Regions from separate parts of the Paenibacillus sp. JJ1722 genome, predicted to be linked through region 1. Evidence: predicted binding sites of a transcription regulator. Region 1 holds the regulator's gene; the other holds the start of a gene.
What was found. The regulator NrdR, encoded in region 1, represses ribonucleotide reductase genes. The targets are predictions, from matches to a motif close to AACACNATATATNGTGTT.
Positions count from the first base shown of each region.

Region 2: nrdI (class Ib ribonucleoside-diphosphate reductase assembly flavoprotein NrdI) is a predicted target of NrdR. The motif match lies at 3,202-3,219, and genes of this name have one in related genera.

Region 1 covers NZ_CP182500.1:1,934,445-1,940,276, reverse strand. Annotated here, with positions in the region: gene ACM1ND_RS08735 (GNAT family N-acetyltransferase) at 1-605, shown strand, start outside; gene ACM1ND_RS08730 (alpha/beta hydrolase family protein) at 602-1,606, shown strand; tRNA gene ACM1ND_RS08725 (tRNA-Lys) at 1,751-1,823, opposite strand; tRNA gene ACM1ND_RS08720 (tRNA-Ala) at 1,836-1,911, opposite strand; gene nrdR (transcriptional regulator NrdR) at 2,042-2,509, opposite strand; gene ACM1ND_RS08710 (alpha/beta-type small acid-soluble spore protein) at 2,615-2,839, shown strand; gene ACM1ND_RS08705 (lytic transglycosylase domain-containing protein) at 2,959-3,522, opposite strand; gene coaE (dephospho-CoA kinase) at 3,519-4,115, opposite strand; gene ACM1ND_RS08695 (MntP/YtaF family protein) at 4,127-4,918, opposite strand; gene mutM (DNA-formamidopyrimidine glycosylase) at 5,030-5,832, opposite strand, start outside.
Region 2 covers NZ_CP182500.1:2,109,236-2,115,067, forward strand. Annotated here, with positions in the region: gene nrdF (class 1b ribonucleoside-diphosphate reductase subunit beta) at 1-385, opposite strand, end outside; gene nrdE (class 1b ribonucleoside-diphosphate reductase subunit alpha) at 606-2,690, opposite strand; gene nrdI (class Ib ribonucleoside-diphosphate reductase assembly flavoprotein NrdI) at 2,677-3,036, opposite strand; gene ACM1ND_RS09605 (DUF2500 domain-containing protein) at 3,444-3,806, shown strand; gene ACM1ND_RS09610 (GNAT family protein) at 3,866-4,426, shown strand; gene ACM1ND_RS09615 (MFS transporter) at 4,429-5,652, shown strand; gene ACM1ND_RS09620 (ABC transporter substrate-binding protein) at 5,725-5,832, opposite strand, start outside.

The DNA of each region.
Region 1 (5,832 bases):
ATGAAGCTGTTTGCAGTCTTTTAGTCGAATCGTTTAAAGCAAAATTCCAATCTCTTGTTACACTGGAGGAGCAAGATATACAGAAGTTGTTAATGCAGGTTTGGGTTCAAAATCCTTATTCTTCATCTATGAAACAATTTGTAGCCAAAGAGAACGAAGATGTTGTCGGTGTTCTTTCCCTCAAATGGAAGGCACCCTCCTCTTCACTTCCTGAAACAAATCCCATTTCTTTAGCTCCGCTCCTAAAACAGTTTGGTTGCTTCAATGTATTTAAATTTTTGACAGGTATGCATGCGCTGGAGTATACCCCCGCTGCAAATGAGTGTTACATTGATCATTTGGCAATTCGTTCAAGTCATCGTAACCAGGGAATAGGGCGCCGTCTTCTAGCTTTCGCACAGCAATTTACGGTTGAATCTGGGTTTCATGCATTGACGCTTCATGTAGCGCATAAGAACCAAGGGGCTATCCGTTTGTATCACAAACTGGCGTTTGAAGTAGAACAATCCAAGTATAATGGGTTACGGCATTTTTGGTTCAAGGAGCCTGTATGGTATCTGATGAGTTGGAAAGAGAACCTGCATTCGAGGAGAGAGCATCGTTGAAAAAAACATTCAAGCTTACTTTTGGTATTGCGGCAACTCTGGCTGTTGCCTTGATACTAATTGTTCTATATCAAAATTCCTACAAGATGACAGAAGAAAAAATACAAATTAAGACACCTAAAGGGCTGTTAACAGGTACATTAGCTTTGCCTAAGAACTACTCGGGAAAGGTTGGATTGGTTGTTTTTGTCCATGGGGATGGTCCTATTAATGACACATATGATGATGGATACAAACCACTGTGGGAAAAGTTCGCTTCCAAGGGTTATGCCTCCCTGTCACTGAATAAGCCCGGTATTAACAGCGCTCCTGGCAATTGGCTCGACCAAAGCATGGAGGACCGCGCACAGGAGATCCGATATGCAATAGACTGGGCAAGAAGCTTACCGATGATTGATAAGCAAAAAATCGGCCTATGGGGAGCCAGTCAAGCAGGATGGGTCATTCCGAAGATCGTTAAAGAGGAGCATGGTATTGCATTCAGCATCCTTGTATCGCCTGCCGTGAACTGGATTTCCCAAGGACAATTTAATACCAGAAAAGAAATGGAACAAGAAGGAGCTACTCCGCAAGAAATTCAAAAGACATTGAACTACGATCAAGAAGTTCTACAGTTACTGAAAAAGCATGCTTCTTATGAAGAATATCTAGGCATAGCCGATCCTGACGATATGATTTCCAAAGAAAGATGGAGCTTTATAGGCAAAAATTTTCTGTCTGATTCCACCGAAGAATTAAGTCACTTCCATTCTCCTGTACTCTTGGTTCTGGCTGGCAAAGATATTAATGTTGATGTAAAGGATACCGAGCGAGTCTATCGCCAGAAAATACCTCCAGAACTGCTGTCCGTGATTCATTTACCTGAAGCCGACCATTCCATGATGGATGAAAAAATCGCGCGTTCAAAATCTCTAACTTTCTTAACAGCCGTATTCGCCCCAAGAAAATTGGTGAATGGTGAGTATCTCAAATCCCTTTCCGATTATGTCAGTCAGCGTTAAACAATGATGTTCTTTTTTGCCATACTTCTTTTGATATGCTAATGAAAAAATGCTAATGAAAACCCCATAACTGTTCTCGGTTAGACTGGGAATAGATCTATAAACAACAAAAAAACGGCATCTCTGCCGTTTTTTCTAAAAGGATGGACTCTCAGGGACTCGAACCCTGGACCAATTGATTAAGAGTCAACTGCTCTACCAACTGAGCTAAGAGTCCATAATAAAAGTTTGGTGGAGCCTAGGGGGATCGAACCCCTGACCTCATCGCTGCCAGCGATGCGCTCTCCCAGCTGAGCTAAGGCCCCATCATAAGTAAGTTAATCAACGTTTCAAGCGACTTCTATATCATATAAAATTTTTATTCCTGTGTCAATACTTTTATAAAAAAAATATAATCATCTTCCCACCTTGACCCAAGAAAGATACAGTCAGCGATCAGTCGCTGGCTGTATCTTTAGATAACAATGTTTTCAGTTCCTTCATAAACATATTGATGTCTTTAAACTGACGATAGACGGACGCAAAACGTACGTAGGCGACTTCATCCACTGGGTAAAGCTGTTCCATGACCAGCTCCCCGATCTGCTGACTATCGACTTCTGTGGCTGCTGTGTTGCGGATAGCGTTCTCCACCTGGGATACGATCATATCCAATTGCTCGACGGATACTGGGCGCTTCTCACAGGCTCGAATGAGACCGCGCAGCATTTTATCACGACTAAACTCTTCACGGCTGCCGTCTTTTTTGATGACCATGAGTGGGGTTTCCTCCACCATTTCAAAGGTGGTAAAACGCCTGGCACACTGCTCACATTCACGGCGGCGACGGATGGACTTGTTATCATTCGCAGGTCGCGAATCCAACACTTTTGTGCCATTGTAGGCACAATACGGACATTTCATAATCTCACCACTTTCTTTTTCCAATAAATTCCCGAAGATTTTTAGTAATAATTTTGTCAAAACGGATCATAATATGTTTACCACATCGCGAGGAGGTGAACAACAATGGCACAAGGAAACAATGGCAACTCCAACAATCTGGTAGTCAGCAGATCCTCCGGCGCTCTGGAGCAAATGAAATATGAGATCGCTCAAGAGCTGGGTATCAGCATTCCTCAAGATGGATACCAAGGTAACATGACTTCCTATGAGAACGGTTCGATCGGGGGCTACATCACAAAACGCCTCGTAACGATCGCCGAACAACAATTGGCAGGTCAATACCAATAATCGCGGTAATAATGCAGAAATAACAAGAAAAAGTGTATGGACGGGCTGCTAAAAACAGCCTGTCCTGCGCTTTTTTTCATTTTAAAGCGAAAAGGCTCATCATGTCATTAACTTGTCTTTTAAAAATCATTATAAATTTTCGTGTATTGCCTGTAGTAATAAATGACCCGCTGTACATAATGTCGTGTCTCACCAAAAGGGATTTGCTTAATGGACTCTTCTTTTCCATCCCACACTCCCTTATCGAGCCACTCTTGAACTTTACCCGGCCCTGCATTGTAAGCAGCTACGATTGCTACAGGATTATCCTGAAACTTCATGGATAGGTTATGCAAATACCAGGTTCCCAGCTCTATATTGGTACCAGGCTCGTGCTTGACACTGTCTAGCGGAACCTTTTGAATCTGGGCGCTGTCCATAATCCAATTTGCTGTATTCGGCATAATCTGCATCAACCCCAGTGCACCCTTATGCGATTGCTTACTGGTTTTAAAATTGGTTTCTACGCGGATAATAGACGCCACCAAAAATGGGTCCACTTCATACGTTTGTGAATACTGCCGAATCTCATCCTTATATTGAATCGGATAGAACCAGGACATCCAATTTGAATTGAGGAACAGAATCAGGACAAACCCGACAAACAAAGTGAGCAGGACTCTTTTCTTTCGCAAAATATTCATGCAAGTCCCTTCCGCTGCCAAAATTGATCAATTTGTCGTTTCGTCTCAGACTGTGTTCCGCTATTATCGATAACGATATCGGCCAAGTTTTTCTTTTGTTCAATATCCATTTGTGCGGACAGCCGAAGTCCAGCTTGTTCCTCCGTCAGACCGTCTCTGAGCATCAGACGCTGAAGCTGAATATCACGTGGTACGTACACAACCATAATTTCCTCGTACAAGCTCTCCAGCCCGGACTCGTACATTAACGGGATATCTGCCAAAACAAGCTTGTCCGGCTGTTCCCGTTCATATGCTTCCATACGCAGTCGCATTTCCTCACGAATAGCAGGATGTGTAATATCGTTAAGTGCCTGCCGCTGGGCAGGGTCTCCGAATACAATCTCACCCAGTTTTTTGCGGTGCAGGGTTCCGTCACTGTTCACTATAGCTTGTCCAAAATGCTGTATGACCGCCGCCAGCACCGGATGCCCCGGAAGCATCACTTCCCGGGCAATGGCATCTGCGTCGATCAGCAGCGCACCTTTGGCGACCAAAAGAGCCGACACGGTGCTTTTTCCGGTAGCAATACCTCCGGTTAATCCGATATTCATGCTCTTTCACCTCATAACAGCTTCAATATGCCCATCATAATCAGTAATAATGCCGGCAATACACCCAGCGCCTTCATAAATCGAAATGCTGATAGAAAGAAGCCTGCCTTCATCCCTGCAATCAAAAATGTTCCACTGAATAACGTAATAGCCAGCGCAGTAGACAGTGGCTGAAAACCAAGCATAGCTGCCCCTAATCCCGCTCCGAACGCATCGACCGATAATGCAATACCCAGCCAAACCGCTTCGGTAGCAGATATACTGCCAGAACGGTCCATATCCGCAGCAGACGGGCTTCGAAGAATCCGAATAACAAGTCCCCATTTGCGGAACTCCAGAGAAAATAGCGTTCGCTCCTGCTGCTCTACAGAAGCTTCTGCCGACAGATCTTTTCTTGAGCTAAGGAAAGCCTCTGTATCAGCATCCTCTATACTCTTCTTCTCTCCAAGAACAGATCTGCTCACTGGATCAGTCTGTTCTGTAAGAAGCAGCCCCCGAGAGGCCTCCGCTGAATCCTCTAGCGAATCCTCTTTGCGGTGCAGAGCTTGAAACAAAGAGTAACAGCCGATACAGATCAGGATGACAGCGCCGAAAACGGTCGTATATACAGGAGACAGGACACGAGATAGTAATGCGCCCAATTGCATGGATATGCCAATCACCAAACCTGAACATACGGAGATGATAGCAATCGACAACAGTGGAATTTTCATTTTGCGCAGACCATATGTAACACCGACTCCGAAACTGTCCAAACTTAGCGCAAATGCCAGTAACAGCAGGGCTCCCCAATGATTAGCCACTCCAATTCCCTCCCATTGCGAAGGCAGGGCCTTATAACAACCGAAACCCTCCGCAGTATTGGTACTTGGAACAATATATGAGAGGGATGGGCTTGGGGTGACTGTGCCTGTTTAGCGCAGAGGCTGGCAGACCGGACAATGATGTGTGCCACGTCCGGCTACGACAGATTTTTCGATCAATGTGCCACAGTTAATGCAAGGCTTCGCGTTACGTCCATAGATTTGCAATTGATGCTGGAAGTCGCCCGTTTTGCCCTGTCCATTAACGAACGATTTAATGGACGAGCCTCCAACCTGAATCGACGCACCCAGCGTGGAGACAATAGCTTCATGCAAGACATGAAATTGGCTATCCGTTAGGCTTTTGGCTGGCTGTGCTGGATGAATCCCCGCCTTAAACAACGATTCATCTACATAAATATTCCCAATGCCCACCACATATGACTGGTTTAACAGCGCTGCCTTGATCGAAGTCGAACGAGTTCCAACAGCGACACGCAGCATTTCGGGTGTAAAGGCCTCGTCCATCGGTTCCAAACCAAGCTTGTTCAGCGGCTTTTCCAGCAAATCCTGTCCTGCCGGAAATAAGTGCATCGTGCCAAACTGGCGCACATCCTGATAACGCAGCTCCGTACCATCTTTAAAATGAAAGATGACATGGGTATGCTTTTCCACAGGATCATGTTGCGAATACAATCCATATCGCCCTTCCATTCGAAGATGGGAGACCAACACCAGCCCGTCCAGCAAAATCCGCAGAAACTTTCCGCGTCTCTCCACCCCTGTAATCCGGTGATCGGCCAATTCCATCGCAAAAGCATGGATATCATCGGGCCGTTGAATGATCCGCGGTAAATTCACGGTGACATGATCTATATGTTTATCAACGATAAGCTCGTTTAGCGTTCGTTTAA
Region 2 (5,832 bases), 170 kb from region 1:
GATGTGGATTTTCTTCCACCCAGCGGAACACACCGTCAATTTCTTCCGTGGAAGCTAGCGTTGTAAAGATGCTACTGTACGACTTGGCATGAATTTGTTCCATCATCGCCATAAAGCTTAGTACGGCTTTGCGTTGCAGTCCGTCCACATGCTCCATAATTTGCGGCATACCCACGCCGCCTTGAATGGTATCCAGTAGCGTCAATCCGCCCAGCACCTTCATGTAGGCTTCTTTTTCGATATCACTGAGGGTTACCCAGGACATTTTATCGTCAGACAACGGGATTTCATCATCCGTCCAAAATTGCATAATGTTCTGGTTCCAGAACATCAGTGTGAAATCATCGTCCGAGCGATTCCAGTTTACAGCTTGTATACCTGTCATTGTTAGCATTCTCCCTTCAGCTTGCGAGATTCCCTGGAAACACATATTGAAATAGTGCAGGCGAATCATCGTATGCTTGACATACGGAAGCTGTATCCGCGAGGGTCTTGTCCAGTCCCGTAAAAGGTCTGAACCACACGCTGGATACAGCTTCTAATGCAAAGCATCCATATCTATTCAAAATCTAATTTTTATACTACAGTTTGTTACCATTTATGTTTTAGATGGAGCAGGTGAGGCACTCTTCCACAGACAGCTTTTTGGTGCGTGTGTAGTATAACGATTTAAGTCCTTTGTGTGCGGCGTACAGATAGCAACGTGCTAACTGACGCGTAGTCACGTCACTATTCACATGAAGCACGGTCGAAATCCCTTGGTCCACGTGCGGCTGGATTTCTGCAATCAGATCAAGCACTTTGAACTGATCCATTTGATAAGCGGATTTATAGAAGAACACGTTATCCTTTTGCAAATAAGGCATTGGATAGTAGGTCGTCGAATTGGCATAGGTACGGGTTTCAATCTGCTCAACAATCGGCATGACGCTGGATGTTGCATTTTGAATGTACGAAATGCTAGCAGTCGGCGCAATTGCCATACGATAGGCGTGGTACAGGCCATTTTTCATCACATCTGCTTTTAATTTGTCCCAGTCCGCTGAAGTCGGAACATAGATGCCTTTGAACAGTTCTTGCACACGTGCAGTTGTCGGACGATAATCTGTGTTCAGGTATCGGTCAAAATATACGCCTGTCGCATAATCCGATTCCTCAAATCCATAAAAGCTTTGTCCAGCTACTTTCGCGATTTCCATACTCTTTTCGATGGAATGATAGTTCATCGTCATGAAGAAGGTACGGACAAAGTCTTTTGCTTCATTGCTTTCATACGCAATTTTGTTTTTGGCAAAGTAGCCGTGCAGATTCATAACACCCAGACCGACGGAGTGCATTTCACGGTTCGCTTTCGCAACACCTGGTGCATTAGCTACTTGGGTCATATCGCTGACTGAAGTGAGCGCGATCATACCCTCATGAACAGATTCGCGAATTTTACCATGTTCCATCACATTTACAATGTTCAGAGAAGCCAGATTACAGCTCACATCCCGGCGGATAGTATCCTGTTGTCCGTAATCTGTAATTTCGGAGGTTTCCTGCAACTGGAAGATTTCCGTGCATAGGTTCGACATCTTGACTTGACCCACGTTTTTAAGAGCATGTGCCTGGTTCGCGTTACTTTTGTTCATGATATATGGATAACCAGACTCCAACTGAATCATGGCAATTTTCGTCAGCATGTCACGTGCGCTCATCGCTATTTTTTTCTTCACCCGATCGTCAGCAAGCAGCGTGTCGTACATTTCATCCAAATCCATGTCGTCCAGATGCGTTCCATAGGCTTTGAACACACTGTAAGGAGCAAATACATGCAGCGGTTCATTATCTTGAGCCAGCTTGTAAAAGCGGTTTGGCACCAGTAATCCAATAGAAAGTGTCTTGAGACGTACTCTTTCGTCAGCATTGATTTTTTTGCTATCCAGGAACTCAAGCACGTCCCATCCGAAAATGTTGTAATAGGCTGCGCCAGAACCTTTACGTTGTCCCATTTGATCTGCGTAGGAGAAGCCGTCTTCCATCAGCTTCAGCACAGGCATTATGCCTTTTGCTGCGCCTTCTACACCCTTAATCGCTTCACCGCGTGCCCGCAGCTTCGACAGATTAACGGCAACACCTCCGCCGATTTTGGACAACTGCATGCAGGTGTTCAGCACATAGTTGATTGAGTTCAGGGAGTCGTCCATTTCGAGCAGGAAGCAGGATACCAATTCCCCACGGCGGCTTTTGCCTGCATTCAGGAAGGTTGGCGTCGCTGGCTGGAGACGTTGCTCCATCATCGAGCGGGACAACAGGCGTGCCGTATCGGCATTACCGCGTCCTAAATGCAGCGCGACAGCAGCAACCCGGTCAGGGTAATGTTCCAGATAGACTTTACGGTCGTTACTTTTCATTGCATAGTCGGTATAAAACTTGGATGCTGCCATATAGGAAGGAAATTTAAAATTATAGCTATGAGTGATATGGAAAATATCATTAATTTCGTCAGCCGTGTAGCTGTTATAGAAATTTTCGTAATAATCATTCTCAATCATATACAGTACTTGAGCGGCTGTGTCAGCAAACTTCAAACTCCGTTCCTGAACTTCCTTCATAAATTCCGCTACAGCCTCTTGGTCCTTTTCCAATTGGAAAAAGCCGTCTGTATCGCGTTTCATCAACATGTTGTTCAATTCAATATGCCGCAACTCGGCTCACCTCCTGTTTAAAACGCTCTACATCTCCGAACGTTCCAGATAATTCAAATTTACTAATTACGGGGACATTATAGTGGTCGGCAATCAAATCCGCACTTTTGGCAAATTTCTCACCCCAGTTACGGTTGCCGCTTGCAGCTACACCAACAAGGTTTTGTGCATTTTTTTTCAAAAAGGAAGATACCCTCTCAGGTATCTGCCCAAACCCGGTTGTATATGTAATAAGTACGTAAGGTTCTTCTATAGTCATTTGCTCCTCGATCTGAACCGCTGGAAGCTTGAGCTTGTTTATAAATCTTTTTACATTGCCGGTCTTGGAATCATATGCAATCAGCATGGTATGCAACCTCCTTAAACAATTAACGAAAAAAGAAAACGGCATTGCCTGAGATCCATCATAGCTGGAATCCCTTGCTGGCTGTGCCATTTAAAATTTTTGACTCTATATTTACATGTATTTTCATACCTGTATCTTCAAGATATCGGGCATAAATACGTTTTTTACACTATATTTAGAGTACATTCTCTATTTTATATCTATATATAGTTTTGTCAATCGGTCTAGAGGGGATCAGCGGACCCAGATCGGGTATAAGTCCAAGCGGGGTGCGGAAAAGAGCGAAAGAACTTTTTTTTCGTAAGTATGTTAAAAAAGTATTGGAGTTTTTGAGGGTGAAGATGTACGATTTGTCAATGGGCAATAGAATGGAAAATTTACATTTTACTGTAGAAAGGATGAAGCAAATGGGAAGTGATTTTATGGAATTTCAATCGTTTAATATGATCTTTTTTATCGTATTTGGACTCATTGCTTTTGTAATGATTATGGGAATTGTCAAAACGATAGGAGCGGGCCTGTCCAATCAAGCAGCCGAACGGGTACAACGTTCATGTAAGGTTGTGGATAAACGGACGAGAGTGCGTGGGGGATCAGGCGATTTTTCAGCTTCGACATATTATTATATCACCTTTGAGTTTGACGGGGGTGAGCGTATGGAGCTGGAGGTGAAGGATACGGACTTTGGTATGATTGTGATCGGGGATCGTGGGGAGCTTCATTATAAAGGTACACGTTTTCTAGAGTTTGTGAGAGTAATGGAAGCGTAAAGGTGTTGGCGGGGAGATAGTATTGCCAAAACAAATACATAATTGGAGGGAAGATTACGATGCCGCATATCATTGGAAAACGAATAGTATTGAGAGAATACCGTCAAGAAGATGTACCAGATATCCGAAAATGGGTCAATGACCCGGAAATCACACGTGGTTTAAGCGACGTGTTTATCTACCCGCATTCACAGGTGAATAGCGAATCCTTTGTGCAGATGATGATTGACGGCAACCCCGAGATCAAAGGTTTTGTCATTGCGCATAAAGACACACTGGACTATATCGGACAACTGGATTTATTCAAAATCAACTGGGTAAATCGGCACGCTACCCTTGGTGTTGTGATCGGGCGTGAAGGTGACCTGGGCAAAGGTTACGGACGGGAGGCGATCCGGCTGTTACAAAAATTCGCATTTCATACGCTGAACCTGCATCGGCTGGAGCTGGAGGTCTATGCGTTCAATGAACGTGCATACCGTTGCTATTTGGCATGCGGCTTCAAGGAGGAAGGTCGGCTACGGGAAAAGCTATTCAGGGAAGGGCACTATTATGACATTATTCAGATGGGGATTTTGCGCGGTGAATACGAGGCTGCAGAGCAAGCGACGGAATCCTGAGAGTGCAACCTCATAAGCTATTTTACTCCGTCAGCTTTCTTCAATTTTTTATGAGTGAAATCACGGGGACTACGCTCATCCTTTTTCTATTAGCTAAAGGACTTTCTTTGCAGAGTGCGAACTTCTTACTAGTTGTATTCTTTGTAAGTATTTTTTTGTTTGAGATACCCACAGGGGCTATTGCAGATAAGTATGGAAGAAAAATTTCTGTTATTTTGGGACTTTGTTGTTTTCTACTCTATAGTGTGTTGTTCGTTTGGACAGATCATATCGGGGTGCTTGTGTTTGCGCAAGTCTTTGGGGGTCTGGCTATATGTTTACAATCAGGTTCGTTGGAATCATGGGTTGTGGAAAATAGTGATAAGCCCATGGAAGTTCTTTTTACAACCTCTAACAGTATACAGTACATTTCGGGATTTATTTGTGGTCTGTTGGGGGCCTTCCTCGCAACTTTTAACTATTCACTTCCATGGGCGGCTAGCATTTTATCTATTATTGTATGCATTTTTCTATGCTCCTTTTATATGGATGAGGAGAATGTTGCTCATCGAAAGACGTCTACTACTCGCATTAAAACGATTATCGGAGAAAGAGTCCGTATCGGTTTTGAAAATAAGTCTATCTGGATTGTGTTTATGATTGGCTTATTTATCAGCTTTTCGAACTCGGCGGGGAATACATTTCAACAGCCACGTCTGGTTGGCCTTTCTGAACAAGGGATTTGGATTATGGGGTTTATCAAGGCAGGGTATTCACTATGTATGACTTTGGGAAGTTACCTGGTTCGAAAGCTAGGCGCACGATACAGTGATGTACATATACTCATGTATGCTTGCGGTATGATTGGGATATGGCTCATTTTAGCCGGTGCGTTCAACACATTTTATCCTGTACTGCTTACCTTTTTGATCTATGAAATTGGGCGCGGCATGTATCCGGTTGCCAAACAAATTTTTCTGAACAAAAGAATCTCTAATGAGTATCGTTCTACACTACTATCTCTGGATTCTGCGATTTCACAATTAGGCATGTGCGTAGGTTTAATCGTGACAGGTATCATCAGTCGTAATTTTACGGATTTGTCTTCCGATCAAACACCTATTCAAATATCTTGGGTGATGTGTGGCGGGATTGCGTTGATTCCTATCATTTTATTGTTTCACGTCAATCGTGTTTCAGGCAAAAGTAATTCTTGGAAAGAAAAAGAAACCAAACAGAATGTTTAATATAAAAGTTAATGTAGAAGGGCTGAACAGCATTGTCTGTCAGCCCTATAATATTTCATTAAAAAGCAAACCCTATTTTTCGCCGTACCACAGTTTCAGGCGATTTTGGATTAGGCCAGTGTAGATTTCTTCAGCTTTTGGCACACCCGCCTGATCCAGCTCTTGGAGCATGCGGTCATA